Regions from separate parts of the Streptomyces changchenzhani genome, predicted to be linked through region 2. Evidence: riboswitches for the same ligand, from Rfam matches in the RefSeq annotation. Region 2 holds a riboswitch; the other holds the start of a gene.
What was found. Region 2 has a riboswitch for cyclic di-AMP ahead of ABCR94_RS28670 (M23 family metallopeptidase). Riboswitches for the same ligand answer to the same signal wherever they lie in the genome.
Positions count from the first base shown of each region.

Region 1: another riboswitch for cyclic di-AMP. It lies ahead of ABCR94_RS34910 (LysM peptidoglycan-binding domain-containing protein); the one in region 2 lies ahead of ABCR94_RS28670 (M23 family metallopeptidase).

Region 1 covers NZ_JBDHNH010000016.1:45,620-51,194, reverse strand. The annotation lists gene ABCR94_RS34930 (Ppx/GppA phosphatase family protein) at 1-322, opposite strand, end outside; gene ABCR94_RS34925 (DUF501 domain-containing protein) at 319-855, opposite strand; gene ABCR94_RS34920 (FtsB family cell division protein) at 904-1,386, opposite strand; gene eno (phosphopyruvate hydratase) at 1,525-2,808, opposite strand; gene ABCR94_RS34910 (LysM peptidoglycan-binding domain-containing protein) at 3,049-3,738, opposite strand; cyclic di-AMP (ydaO/yuaA leader) riboswitch at 3,742-3,912, opposite strand; gene ABCR94_RS34905 (transglycosylase family protein) at 4,175-5,098, opposite strand; gene ABCR94_RS34900 (cytochrome P450 family protein) at 5,211-5,575, opposite strand, start outside.
Region 2 covers NZ_JBDHNH010000010.1:41,039-46,613, reverse strand. The annotation lists gene ABCR94_RS28695 (aspartate aminotransferase family protein) at 1-460, shown strand, start outside; gene ABCR94_RS28690 (helix-turn-helix domain-containing protein) at 532-1,143, shown strand; gene ABCR94_RS28685 (DUF6126 family protein) at 1,145-1,357, shown strand; gene ABCR94_RS28680 (tyrosine-protein phosphatase) at 1,396-2,208, opposite strand; gene ABCR94_RS28675 (hypothetical protein) at 2,327-2,524, shown strand; cyclic di-AMP (ydaO/yuaA leader) riboswitch at 2,810-2,986, shown strand; gene ABCR94_RS28670 (M23 family metallopeptidase) at 2,990-3,946, shown strand; gene ABCR94_RS28665 (SGNH/GDSL hydrolase family protein) at 4,155-4,946, shown strand; gene ABCR94_RS28660 (carbohydrate kinase family protein) at 5,014-5,575, opposite strand, start outside.

The DNA of each region.
Region 1 (5,575 bases), on a different contig from region 2:
CCTCGGGCTCGACGCCCAGGATGTCGAGGACGCCGCGGACGAAGTCGTCACGGTTCTCGGCGTCGCGCGATGCGGAGGTCGCGACGAAGCGGACCTTCTCGGCGCCGTGCGCCTTGATGGCCCGCGCGTACTCCCGGCAGGCGGCGAAGGTGCGCTCCAGCGCCTCGGGGGCGAGGCGTCCGGTGCGGTCGACGTCCTGGCCGAGGCGCACGATCTGCATCCGGCGGTCGATGTCGACCAGCTCGCCGGTGGCCGGGTCGGCGTCCGCGATCAGCAGGCGGATGGAGTTCGTACCGCAGTCGATCGCCGCGACGCGGGTCATGCCTGCGCCTTGTCGGTGCAGGGCGTCACGCACGGGCCCTTGGCCCACCAGTCGGCGGGCAGCTTCGCGATGGCCTCGTCGCCGAGCGGGTTCACGCCGGGTCCGGCGGCCAGCGAGTGGCCGACCAGGACGTGCAGGCACTTCACCCGGTCCGGCATGCCGCCCGCGCTCGGGAAGCCCTCCAGGACCTCGATGAGGTCGCGGCGCCCGATGTAGTCCTCGTGGGCCGCGCGGTAGGCGGCGGCCAGCTCGGGGTCCTCGGCGAGCCGGGCCGTCATGTCCTTCATGAGGCCGTCGGCCTCCAGCGTGCCGATCGCGGACGCGGCGCGCGGGCACGTCAGGTAATACAGAGTCGGGAACGGCGTGCCGTCCTCAAGCCGCGGGGCCGTCTCGACCACGTCGGGCAGGCCGCACGGGCAGCGGTGCGCGATGGCACGCAGGCCCCGCGGCGGGCGGCCGAGCTGGAGCTTGAACGCGGCGATGTCCGCCTCGGTGGGCTCGGTGCGCGGGGTGGTCGGGGGTGCGGCTTCCATGCGGCTTTCGTGCCTTCGTGTTCGTGGTTCGCGTGCGTGGTGGTGGTGTTACGGCTGCTGGTCCGGGCGGTCGGCCTCGTCCACGCCGTCCCAGAAGTTGTCGTACCAGGGGCGGTCGGCCGCGCCGTCGTCGGTGCGGCGCTTGTCGCGCGCGTCGGGGTCGAAGACGGTGTAGCCCGTCTCCCCCGGCTTCACCAGGTGCAGGTGCTCCCGGGCGAGACGCTCGACGTACGCGTCGTCCTGAAGGCGGGCCTTCTCGTCGCGCAGTTCCTCGACCCGGCCGCCGGCCTCGCGCATCCGCTGCTGCTCCTGGGCAATCTCGCCGCGCTGCGACACGTACTGCCGCATCGGATAGGCGAGCGCCACGATCAGTGAACAGAGCACAAGCACAAGCAGCGCGGCCCGGCCGGTGAGCCGGGAGCGCCGGGCCTGGCGGCGGTTCTGGGAGCGGTAGACGCGGGCGGCGGTCTGCTCACCGAGCAGCTTGAGCCTGGTCGCGGTGGAGAACCGGTCCCGGTTCTTCCCAGCCATGGCCTCGTCTCCCCTTTACGCAGGCGTACGCACGCCCACGCACGGACGTCCCCGGACACGGTACGGGACCGAGTGCGGGGACGTACGTACGACAGGGCGGTCGGCCCCGGATACTGCCTACTGCCTGCTCTCTACTGCCTACGCGGTGCGGAAGCGCGGGAACGCGCTGCGGCCTGCGTAGACCGCGGCGTCGTCGAGGATCTCCTCGATGCGCAGCAGCTGGTTGTACTTGGCGACACGGTCCGAACGGGCCGGGGCTCCGGTCTTGATCTGGCCGCAGTTCACCGCGACCGCGAGGTCGGCGATGGTGACGTCCTCGGTCTCGCCGGAGCGGTGGCTCATCATGCACTTGAAGCCGCTGCGCTGGGCCAGCTCGACGGCGTCCAGCGTCTCGGTGAGCGAGCCGATCTGGTTGACCTTGACGAGGAGCGCGTTGGCCGAGCCCTCGTCGATGCCGCGCGCGATGCGCTCCGGGTTGGTGACGAAGAGGTCGTCGCCGACGATCTGGACCTTGGAGCCCAGCTTGTCGGTGAGGACCTTCCAGCCCGCCCAGTCGTCCTCGTACAGCGGGTCCTCGATGGAGACCATCGGGTACGCGGCGACGAGCTCCTCGTAGTACTCGGTCATCTCGGCGGCCGAGCGGGACTTGCCCTCGAACTCGTACTTGCCGTCCTTGTAGAACTCGGAGGCGGCGACGTCGAGCGCGAGCGCGATCTGCTCGCCGGGGATGTAACCGGCCTGCGTGATGGCCTCAAGGATGAGGTCGAGCGCGGCGCGGTTGGACTCCAGGTTCGGGGCGAAGCCGCCCTCGTCGCCGAGGCCGGTGGACAGACCCTTGGTCTTCAGCACCTTCTTGAGGGTGTGGTAGACCTCGGCGCCCCAGCGCAGCGCCTCCGAGAAGGACTCCGCGCCGATCGGCGCGATCATGAACTCCTGAATGTCCACGTTGGAGTCAGCGTGCGACCCACCGTTGAGGATGTTCATCATCGGGACGGGCAGCAGGTGCGCGTTCGGACCGCCGAGGTAGCGGAAGAGCGGCAGGTCGGACGCCTCGGAAGCGGCGTGCGCGACGGCGAGCGAGACACCGAGGATGGCGTTCGCGCCGAGCGAGCCCTTGTTCTCGGTGGCGTCCAGGTCGAACATGGCCTGGTCGATCAGGCGCTGCTCGGTGGCGTCGTAGCCGACGAGCTCCGGGCCGATCTGCTCGATGACGGCGAGGACTGCCTTCTCGACGCCCTTGCCGTGGTACCGGTTCGGGTCACCGTCGCGAAGTTCGATGGCCTCGAACGCACCGGTGGAAGCACCGGAAGGAACAGCAGCACGACCGGTGCTGCCGTCGTCGAGGCCGACCTCGACCTCGACCGTGGGATTGCCTCGGGAGTCCAGGATTTCCCGGGCTACGACGACGTCGATGGACGGCACGAGAGCATCTCCTTATGGGGTGTGACGCTAGGGGTGCAGGGTCACTTTGGCCTTGCGACAAGAGCCTAACCGGCCCGGGGGCATCGGCCAGCCGATCGCCCGTTCCCTGGGACAAGAACGCGCACTTGTCAGGGCAAATAATGACGAAACCCCGGCCCGGCGCGTACGGGGGAGAACGCGCCGGGCCGGGGTGGTTCTGTGGGGCGAGCCTCTCAGCCGCTCAGCTGCTCAGCTTCGAGCTCACTTGAGGTGCAGCTGCTGGCCCGGGTAGATGACATCGGCGTCGGTGACGATGTCCTTGTTCAGCTCGAAGACCTTGGCCCAGCCGCCCTTGACCTTCTCGGCCTTGGCGATCTTGCCGAGGGTGTCGCCGGACTTGACCTTGTACTCGCCGTCGCCCTTCTTGATCGGGGCGGCGGCCTTGGTCTCGGCCTTCGGCGCGGTGCGGACCTCGCTGCGCGAGGCGGGCTGCTCGGCCTGGCGCGGGGCGGCCTGCTCCTGCTGCGGCTCGGCCTGCTTCTGCGAGCCGGAGGTGTCGACGTTCGGGTCCACACCGTCGTTGGTGAGGCCACCGGCGCCGGCGCAGGCCCAGGCGCCCGGGCCCTGGATGTCGAGAAGACGCTCGGCAGCGGCGATCTGCTGGCTCTTGGAGGCCTGGGCGGCGCTCGCGGCGTACTGCGTACCGCCCGCGGCGGCCCAGCTGGACGGCGAGAACTGCAGGCCGCCCGAGTAACCGTTGCCGGTGTCGATGGACCAGTTGCCGCCGGACTCGCACTGGGCGACGGCGTCCCACGTCTCGACGGAGGCCGCCGAGGCAGAGGTCGCACCCAGCAGCGGGGCGGCGATGACAGCGCCGCTGACGCCGGCGAGCGCGGCAACGCGGGTGGCCTTGGACGGGCGACGGTGCTTGGCCTTGCTGGAAAACAGCATGTGACATCTCCTCACCGACGCCTACGAGGTGAGCTGTCGGGTTCGGGCCAAGTGAGTGCCCGGCTGCACGTACTGGTGCGCAGCTTTACCCCTAGCCGGTTCCGGTTCGTCTCTCGACGGCCGGGCCCGGCGCTTACCTGGGTCCCCCGCTCCTGCCTACGGCGCTTTACGCGTCGGTTCCCCCCGACCGACGGCAGGATTCGGCGTGACGGTCGACGGGGCCCGCGGTGGCGAGCGGTCCGACCGTAAACACACGACTCCCTGATGTCCAAAGGCGAACATCAGGGAGATACCGCCCTTACCTGCTTCTACGGCAAGGGCATCCGTGCAGGTCAGAGGTGACGCGAGGAGGGCTCCTCGGTGGAACACACCAGTTGGGGCAAAGAGACCCTTGTCTCACCAGCTCCAAACTGGGACATTCAACCGCGAACTACCCCTACTTCGCGGTCAGATCGAGGCTCTGGCCAGGGCGGATGAGGTCCGCGTCGGAGCCGACAACGTTCTCGTTCGCCTCGTAGATCGCCGACCAGCCGCCGGACACGTCGTGCGTGTCGGCGATGGTCCAGAGGCTGTCACCGGACTGGACGACGTACTCGCCGTCCGCGTCACGTACCGATCCGTCACCTCGTGAGGCATGACGGCCTGATTCGCGAGATTCATCCGTATTTCCGGTGGACGCTTCGGCGCTCTTGCCGGGCTCGGCGGCCTTGCCGCCGCGGTGCTTGCCCTGGGTAGCGCCCTCGTCGGCGGTGGGCGTCGCGGACTTCTCCGCGGGCGTACGAGGGGTCTGGGAGGGCGTCTCGGACGCGGGGGGCTCGGTCGGGTCGGCAGGCTTGGCGGAGTCGTCCGCCTCCGGCTTCGCCGATCCTTCCGCCGATCCTTCCGCCGATCCCTCTGTTCCCTCGGACTCGTCGGCCTTGGTCGAGTCGGGCGCCTCGGACGGCGTCGGCGCGGTGGTCGCCCCGTCGCCCGGCGCGGCGTTGTCGCCCTTCGCCAGGCCCGAGATCACCGAGCAGCTGGGCCAGGCCTGCGGACCCTGGTCGGCGAACACCTTCTCCGCGACCTGGATCTGCTGCGAGCGGCTGGCGAGGTCGGCGCGCGGCGCGTACGCCGTACCGCCGAAGTCCTTCCAGGTGTCCTGCGAGAACTGGAGCCCGCCGTAGTACCCGTTGCCGAGGTCGGCGCTCCACATGCCGCCGCTCTCGCATTCGGCGACCCGGTCCCAGGTGGCCGCCTCGGCCGCGCCTGCGCTGGTGGCGCCGAGCAGTGGGATGGCGATGGCGGAGCCGGCGACTCCCACCGCTACAACGAGGGCCGGAGCCTGACGCGGGCGGCGATGCCGGCCGTTCGCGGAGAGCATGCAGTTGCCTTTCGAGTGACGGCTGAGATGACGGTGAACGTAGCCGTACTCGAACGTTTGTTACAAGTCGATGCAGCAGAGATCACGTGAAGGTCTCAACATTGACGTTCCGTCACTCCCGTTTCATCCCGAACTCGACCGGAAGCGTGCGCAGTCCGCGCATGATGAGTCCCCCACGCCACCGCAAATCATCATGATCCACCGCAAGCTGTAGGTCAGGAAGGCGCCGCAGCAGCGTCGCGAGAGCCGTCTGCCCCTCCAGCCGCGCGAGCGGCGCGCCGAGGCAGTAGTGGATGCCGTGCCCGTACCCGAGGTGCTGGTTGTCGGTCCGTGAGAGGTCCAGCGTGTCCGGGTCGCTGAACCGCTCCGGGTCGCGGTCGGCGGCTGCGAGCACGACCAGTACGGGGTCGCCCGCGGCGATGTCCTCGCCGCCCAGCGTCAGCGCCTCGGTGGCGTACCGCCAGGTCGCGAGCTCCA
Region 2 (5,575 bases):
GGCGGCGGGGCTCGCCGTTCTGTCGGTGATGGAGGACGAGGAGACCGTCGCGAACGCCCGGCGCGTCGGTGATCTGCTGCGGGAGCGGCTGGCCGCACTGATCGACCGCTACGAGCTGCTGCACGACGTACGCGGCCGGGGCCTGATGATCGGCATCGAGTTCGGCCGGCCGACCTCGCTGAAGCTGCGCAGCCGCTGGACGATGCTGCAAGCGGCCCGCAAGGGGCTTTTCGCGCAGATGGTCGTCGTACCCCTGCTCCAGAAGCACCGCATTCTGACCCAGGTCTCCGGCGACCACCTCGAAGTCATCAAGCTCATTCCGCCGTTGACCGTGGGGGAGAAGGAGGTCGACCGGTTCGTCGACGCCTTCACCGCGGTCATGGACGACGCGCACAGCGGCGGCGGCCTGATGTGGGACTTCGGCAGGACACTGGTGAAACAGGCGGTCGCCAACCGGTAGCCGGGGACGGGAAGCCCGCGCTTTTGCCTCAGGGGTAAGAAATTTGCCTCTGAGGCAATGGGTCTGGCTCAATGGACAGCATGACCCCCCGCCTCGAAGACGAGGCGCCCGACGGGCTGCCGTCGGTCGCCCCGCGACTGCGCGACCTGCGCCGGCACAGTGGCCTCACCCTGGAGGCCGCCGCCCGGCGCGCCGGGCTCTCGCCCGCGCACCTGTCCCGCCTGGAGACCGGACACCGCCAGCCGTCGCTGCCGATGCTGCTCACCCTGGCCCGTATTTACGGTACGACGGTCTCCGCGCTGCTCGGCGAGAGTGCGCCCGACCGCGACGCGGTGCTGCGGGCCGGCGAGGCGCAGGCCACGGAGGCCGGCGGGTGGACGTACCACCGGGCGGGCGGCTCCGGGCGCGCCATGCAGGCGCTGCGGGTGCATGTCCCGCACGGCGCACAGGGCGACCTGGTGCGCGTACACCCGGGTGAGGAGTGGCTGTATGTCCTGTCGGGGCAGCTGCGGCTGGCCCTCGGCGAGAGCGTGCATCTGCTGGCTGCCGGGGACAGCGCGCACTTCGACTCGCTGACCCCGCACCGCATCGCCGCCACCCACGCGGACGGGGTCGATCTTCTGTTCGTCCATACGCTGCTGCAGAGCGCCGCCGCCGGGCTCTGCCTACCTCAGGAGATCTGACATGCCGGACGAAACGATCGATGAGAAGGCCATCGACGAGAAGGCCGACGACGAGCAGGCCGGCGAAGAGGCGGGTGTGAGGCCCGCCAAGCGCGGCATCGTCGAGGACAAGTTCCCCAGGGGGCTGATGATCCGGCTCTTCGTGTACGTGGTCGCCGGTCACCTCTTCGCGGCCTTCGTCTATCTGCTCTTCACGCTCGGCGCCGAGCGCTGACCGAGTCGAGCGCCGACCGAAGCGGAGCAGCGAAGCGCTCAGCCCGCGTCGAGCAGCCGCAGCCGCAGCCGCTCGCGCGTCTCGGGGGAGACGCTCAGGCCCTCCGCGAGGTAACGCTCGGTGCCGCCCCAGACCTCCTCGATGGTCTCGAAGGCGGCGTCGAGGTACTCGGCGCGGGCCTCGAAGAGCGGGCTGAGCAGCTCCATGACCTCGGGGGACATCCCGACGGGGGAGTTGTCGCTGCGGCTGACCTTGTAGCGGCGGTGCAGGTCGTTCGACTTGAGGTAGTCGGCCACGATGGCCTCGCGCTCGACACCGACCGCCAGCAGCGACACCGCTATCGAGAGCCCCGCGCGGTCCTTGCCGGCCGCGCAGTGCATCAGGGCCGGGACGCTGTCCTCGGCCAGTGCGTGCAGCACCCGGCTGTGCTCGCCGGTGCGCTCCTTGATGATCTCGCGGTACGTGTCGGACATCCGGCCCGCGGCCTTGCCGTCCGCGAGGATCTCGCGCAGCTCGTCGAGGTCGCCGTCGCGGACCATCTTCCAGAACACGGCGCCGTCGGCCGGGTCGGTCAGTGGCAGGTTCACATTGCGTACGCCCGCCAGCTCGACGTCCGGGCCCTCCAGCTTCTGGTCCGCCTCATTGCGGAAGTCGAAGATCGTGTGGAGGCCGAGTGAGTCGAGGAACACCGCGTCGGCGGCGGTGGCGTGCGCCAGGTGCCCGCTGCGGAAGAGCACACCGTGCCGCACCCGCCGGCCGTCCACGGTCGGCAGGCCACCCACATCACGGAAGTTGCGCACTCCGGCAAGGTCGGGCTCTGTCGACGGGACCTGCGGCAGCTGCTGCGTCACGGTGGCTCCTGAAGTGTCTGCCGTCGGCGTTGCTCGCCGATCTGGGCACCATTCGACGATACGACATGAGTACTTGAGGCAATCGTCGTCTCGGCCGTGCCCGCCCGGGGAAGTGGTGGTGACGGCACTGGTCGGCCGCGACCAGACCCACCTGGAACGGTCCGGCGTCCGGCAGCGGACCCTGGTCGTCGACTGCGCCGGAGTGCGGATCACCGACTTCGGGATCGCGCCGGACGAGCGTGACGCGCTGGTGGAGGAAGGGCGCCGGGCGGCAGGCGAATTCGTACAACGGTGGCGCGCTTCGGGAGGTGTCTAGTACTTCGGGCGAATCGGTCTATTTGTGGGTAACACCCCTTGTGAGTAAGGGGGATTGCGGGCCTGCTGGTGAGCAGGATCATATTCGTGACGGTGTGTGGCGAAGCCGTGAAGCCGAATACCAGGTCGTGGGCGGGGCGTGGAGATCCGTAGTCCACGGAGTGTGACGACAATTCCCCGTGGGACCGCCGCAGGGCGATGACCAGCCATGGCCGATTGTCCCGATCGGCTTGTTCGGGGGCGCCTCGTCGGCTTACGGTCACCGTCAATCCGGGTGGATCGCCGAATCCTGCCACCGCCCGGAAACCCCACAACACTCACGTGTGGCAGGAGCGGGGGACCCAGGTAGTACGCCGGTATCCGGAATTCCGGACCGGCTCGGGGTTAAGTCGCGCATTCGCGTGGCCGGGCATCTCCAGTCCGAACCCGACAGCTCACCTCGTAGGCGCCGGAGAGGAAATTCGCCATGCCCGCAAAGGGTAAGCACCGCCGCCCGAGGTCCAACTCGATCACCCGTGGATTCGTCGCCGCGGGAACGGGCGGAGCCGCACTCGCGCTTCCGTTCATCGCTGCCACCGGTGCCAACGCGGCGGAGAACGCCGCACCGGCAACCGCCCCCGCCGTGGCTCCCGAGAAGGCCGCGCCCGCCGCTGCCGCCTCGCAGATCTCGCAGCAGAAGCAGCAGCCGAAGAAGACCGGTAGCAAGACGTACGCCGTGGTCTCCGGCGACTACCTGTCGAAGATCGCCGAGACGCAGAACGTGCGCGGCGGCTGGCAGAAGCTCTACGAGGACAACCGGTCGACCGTCGGCGACAACCCCGGGCTGATCATGCCGGGCATGAAGCTCAGCATCGGCGCGAAGGCGGCAGGCGCCGCCCCGTCGTCCGCGGCCCAGTCGTCGGCCAAGGCCGCCGCACCCGCAGCGCAGCCGAAGTCGCCCTCCTCGCAGTCCTCCTCCTCCGCGAGCCAGCCCGAGAAGTCCGAGTCGGCGGGCACCGCCTCCACGGCGGCGTCCTCCTCCGGCTTCACCGCGCCGGTCTCCGCGGGCGTCACCACCCCCTACCGCGCCTCCGGCGGCAGCTGGTCCAGCGGCTACCACACGGGCGTCGACTTCTCCGCGTCCAGCGGCACCTCGGTCAAGGCCGTCGGCGCAGGCACCGTCGTCTCCGCGGGCTGGAGCGGCTCGTACGGCAACGAGGTCGTCATCAAGCACAACGACGGCCGCTACTCGCAGTACGCCCACCTGTCCTCGCTGTCCGTCTCGTCCGGCCAGAGCGTCACCGGCGGCACGCAGATCGGTCTCTCCGGCAGCACCGGCAACTCCACAGGACCGCACCTGCACTTCGAGATCAGGACCGGCCCGAGCTACGGTTCCGACATAGACCCGCTGGGCTACCTGCGCGGCCACGGCGTCTCCGTCTGACGCACGTCCCCTCTTCGGGCACCGGGCATCGCCTTCCTTACGCCCCCTTCCGCGCCGCACGCCGGCCCGGAAGGGGGCGTACGTGTTGACCGGGGTCGATCAGGCGTATTCCGGGGTTGACCCAAACTTGACCGGTGTCCTTTCTCACCGGCGTCAACCCCTCCCTACGGTGGCGTAGGTCACTTGGTCCAGTGGAGGATTGGCCGACGTGGGAGACGATGCGAGATCATTCAGGGCAGGGACCGTAGGGTCGTACGCGGCGATCGGGGACAGCTTCACGGAGGGGGTCGGAGACCCCGGACCCGGCGGTGCGTACATCGGCTGGGCGGACCGGCTGGCCGTTCTCCTCGACGATCGTGTCCCCGAGCACACATTCCGCTATGCCAACCTCGCCGTGCGCGGCCGGCTCCTCGATCAGATCGTGGCCGAGCAGGTTCCGCGGGCGATGGAGCTGGCGCCCGACCTGGTGAGTTTCTGCGCGGGCGGCAATGACATCCTCCGGCCCGGGAGCGATCCCGACGACGTGGCCCAGCGCTACGAGCGGGCCGTCGCCGACCTCACCGGCAGGGTCGGCACCGTCCTGGTGACGACCGGCTTCGACACCCGGCACATGCCGGTGCTGCGCCATCTGCGGGGCAAGATCGCGACGTTCACGGCGCATGTACGGTCCATCGCCGACACATACGACTGCCCGGTGCTCGACCTGTGGTCGCTCAAGTCCGTCCAGGACATGCACGCCTGGGACACCGACCGGCTGCACCTGTCCCCGGAAGGCCACACCCGGGTCGCCCTGCGCGCCGGCCAGGTGCTCGGCCTCGACGTACCGGCCGACCCGGACCAGGAGTGGCCGCCGCAGGTGCCGCGCGGCGCGATGGGCGCTCGCCGGGACGACATCCAGTGGGCGCGCGAGCACCTGGTGCCGTGGATCGGCCGACGGTTGCGCGGCGAGTCCTCGGGGGACCACGCCGCGGCGAAGCGGCCCGATCTGCTTCCGCTGTGAACTCCGACCTGACGACCTGACGACCTGACGCCCTGACCCGCTCTCCCGAGCCCGAGCCCGAGCCGGGTCAGGTCCTGGCGGGCAGCAGACCGCTCGGCGTGATCGGGTCGGTGTTGCCCTCGGTCGTACAGGCGTGGGCGCCCGCCAGCGCGCCGAGGCGGGCACACTCGTCGGGGTCGTGCCCGGCCAGCCGCCCGTACAGGAAACCGCAGACGTACGCGTCCCCCGCGCCGTTGGAGTCCACCACGGGACCGGGCACCGGCGTGGCCGGGACCGGCCGCGGGGTGCGGCTGCCGCCCCGCGTCATCAGGTACGAGCCGCCCGCGCCCGCCGTGGCGACCACCGTCTCGGCGCGGCCCTCGCGCAGGATCTCGCGCATCACGTCGGCGATACGCTCACCCGCGCCCGCCGCGCTGAGGAAGACCAGGTCGGAGCGGAGCGCGAACTCCCGGTGGTGGTCGCTGAGTCCGTCCCAGTCGTGCAGATCGGTCGAGACGGGTACGCCGAGCTCCTCGATGTCGTCCAGGAGGTGGCGGGAGAAATCCATGATGGACAGATGCACATGCCGGGCCCGCCGCAGGTGCGGCAGGTAGAAGGAGCGCGGCATCCGCAGATCACCCGGGTCGCGG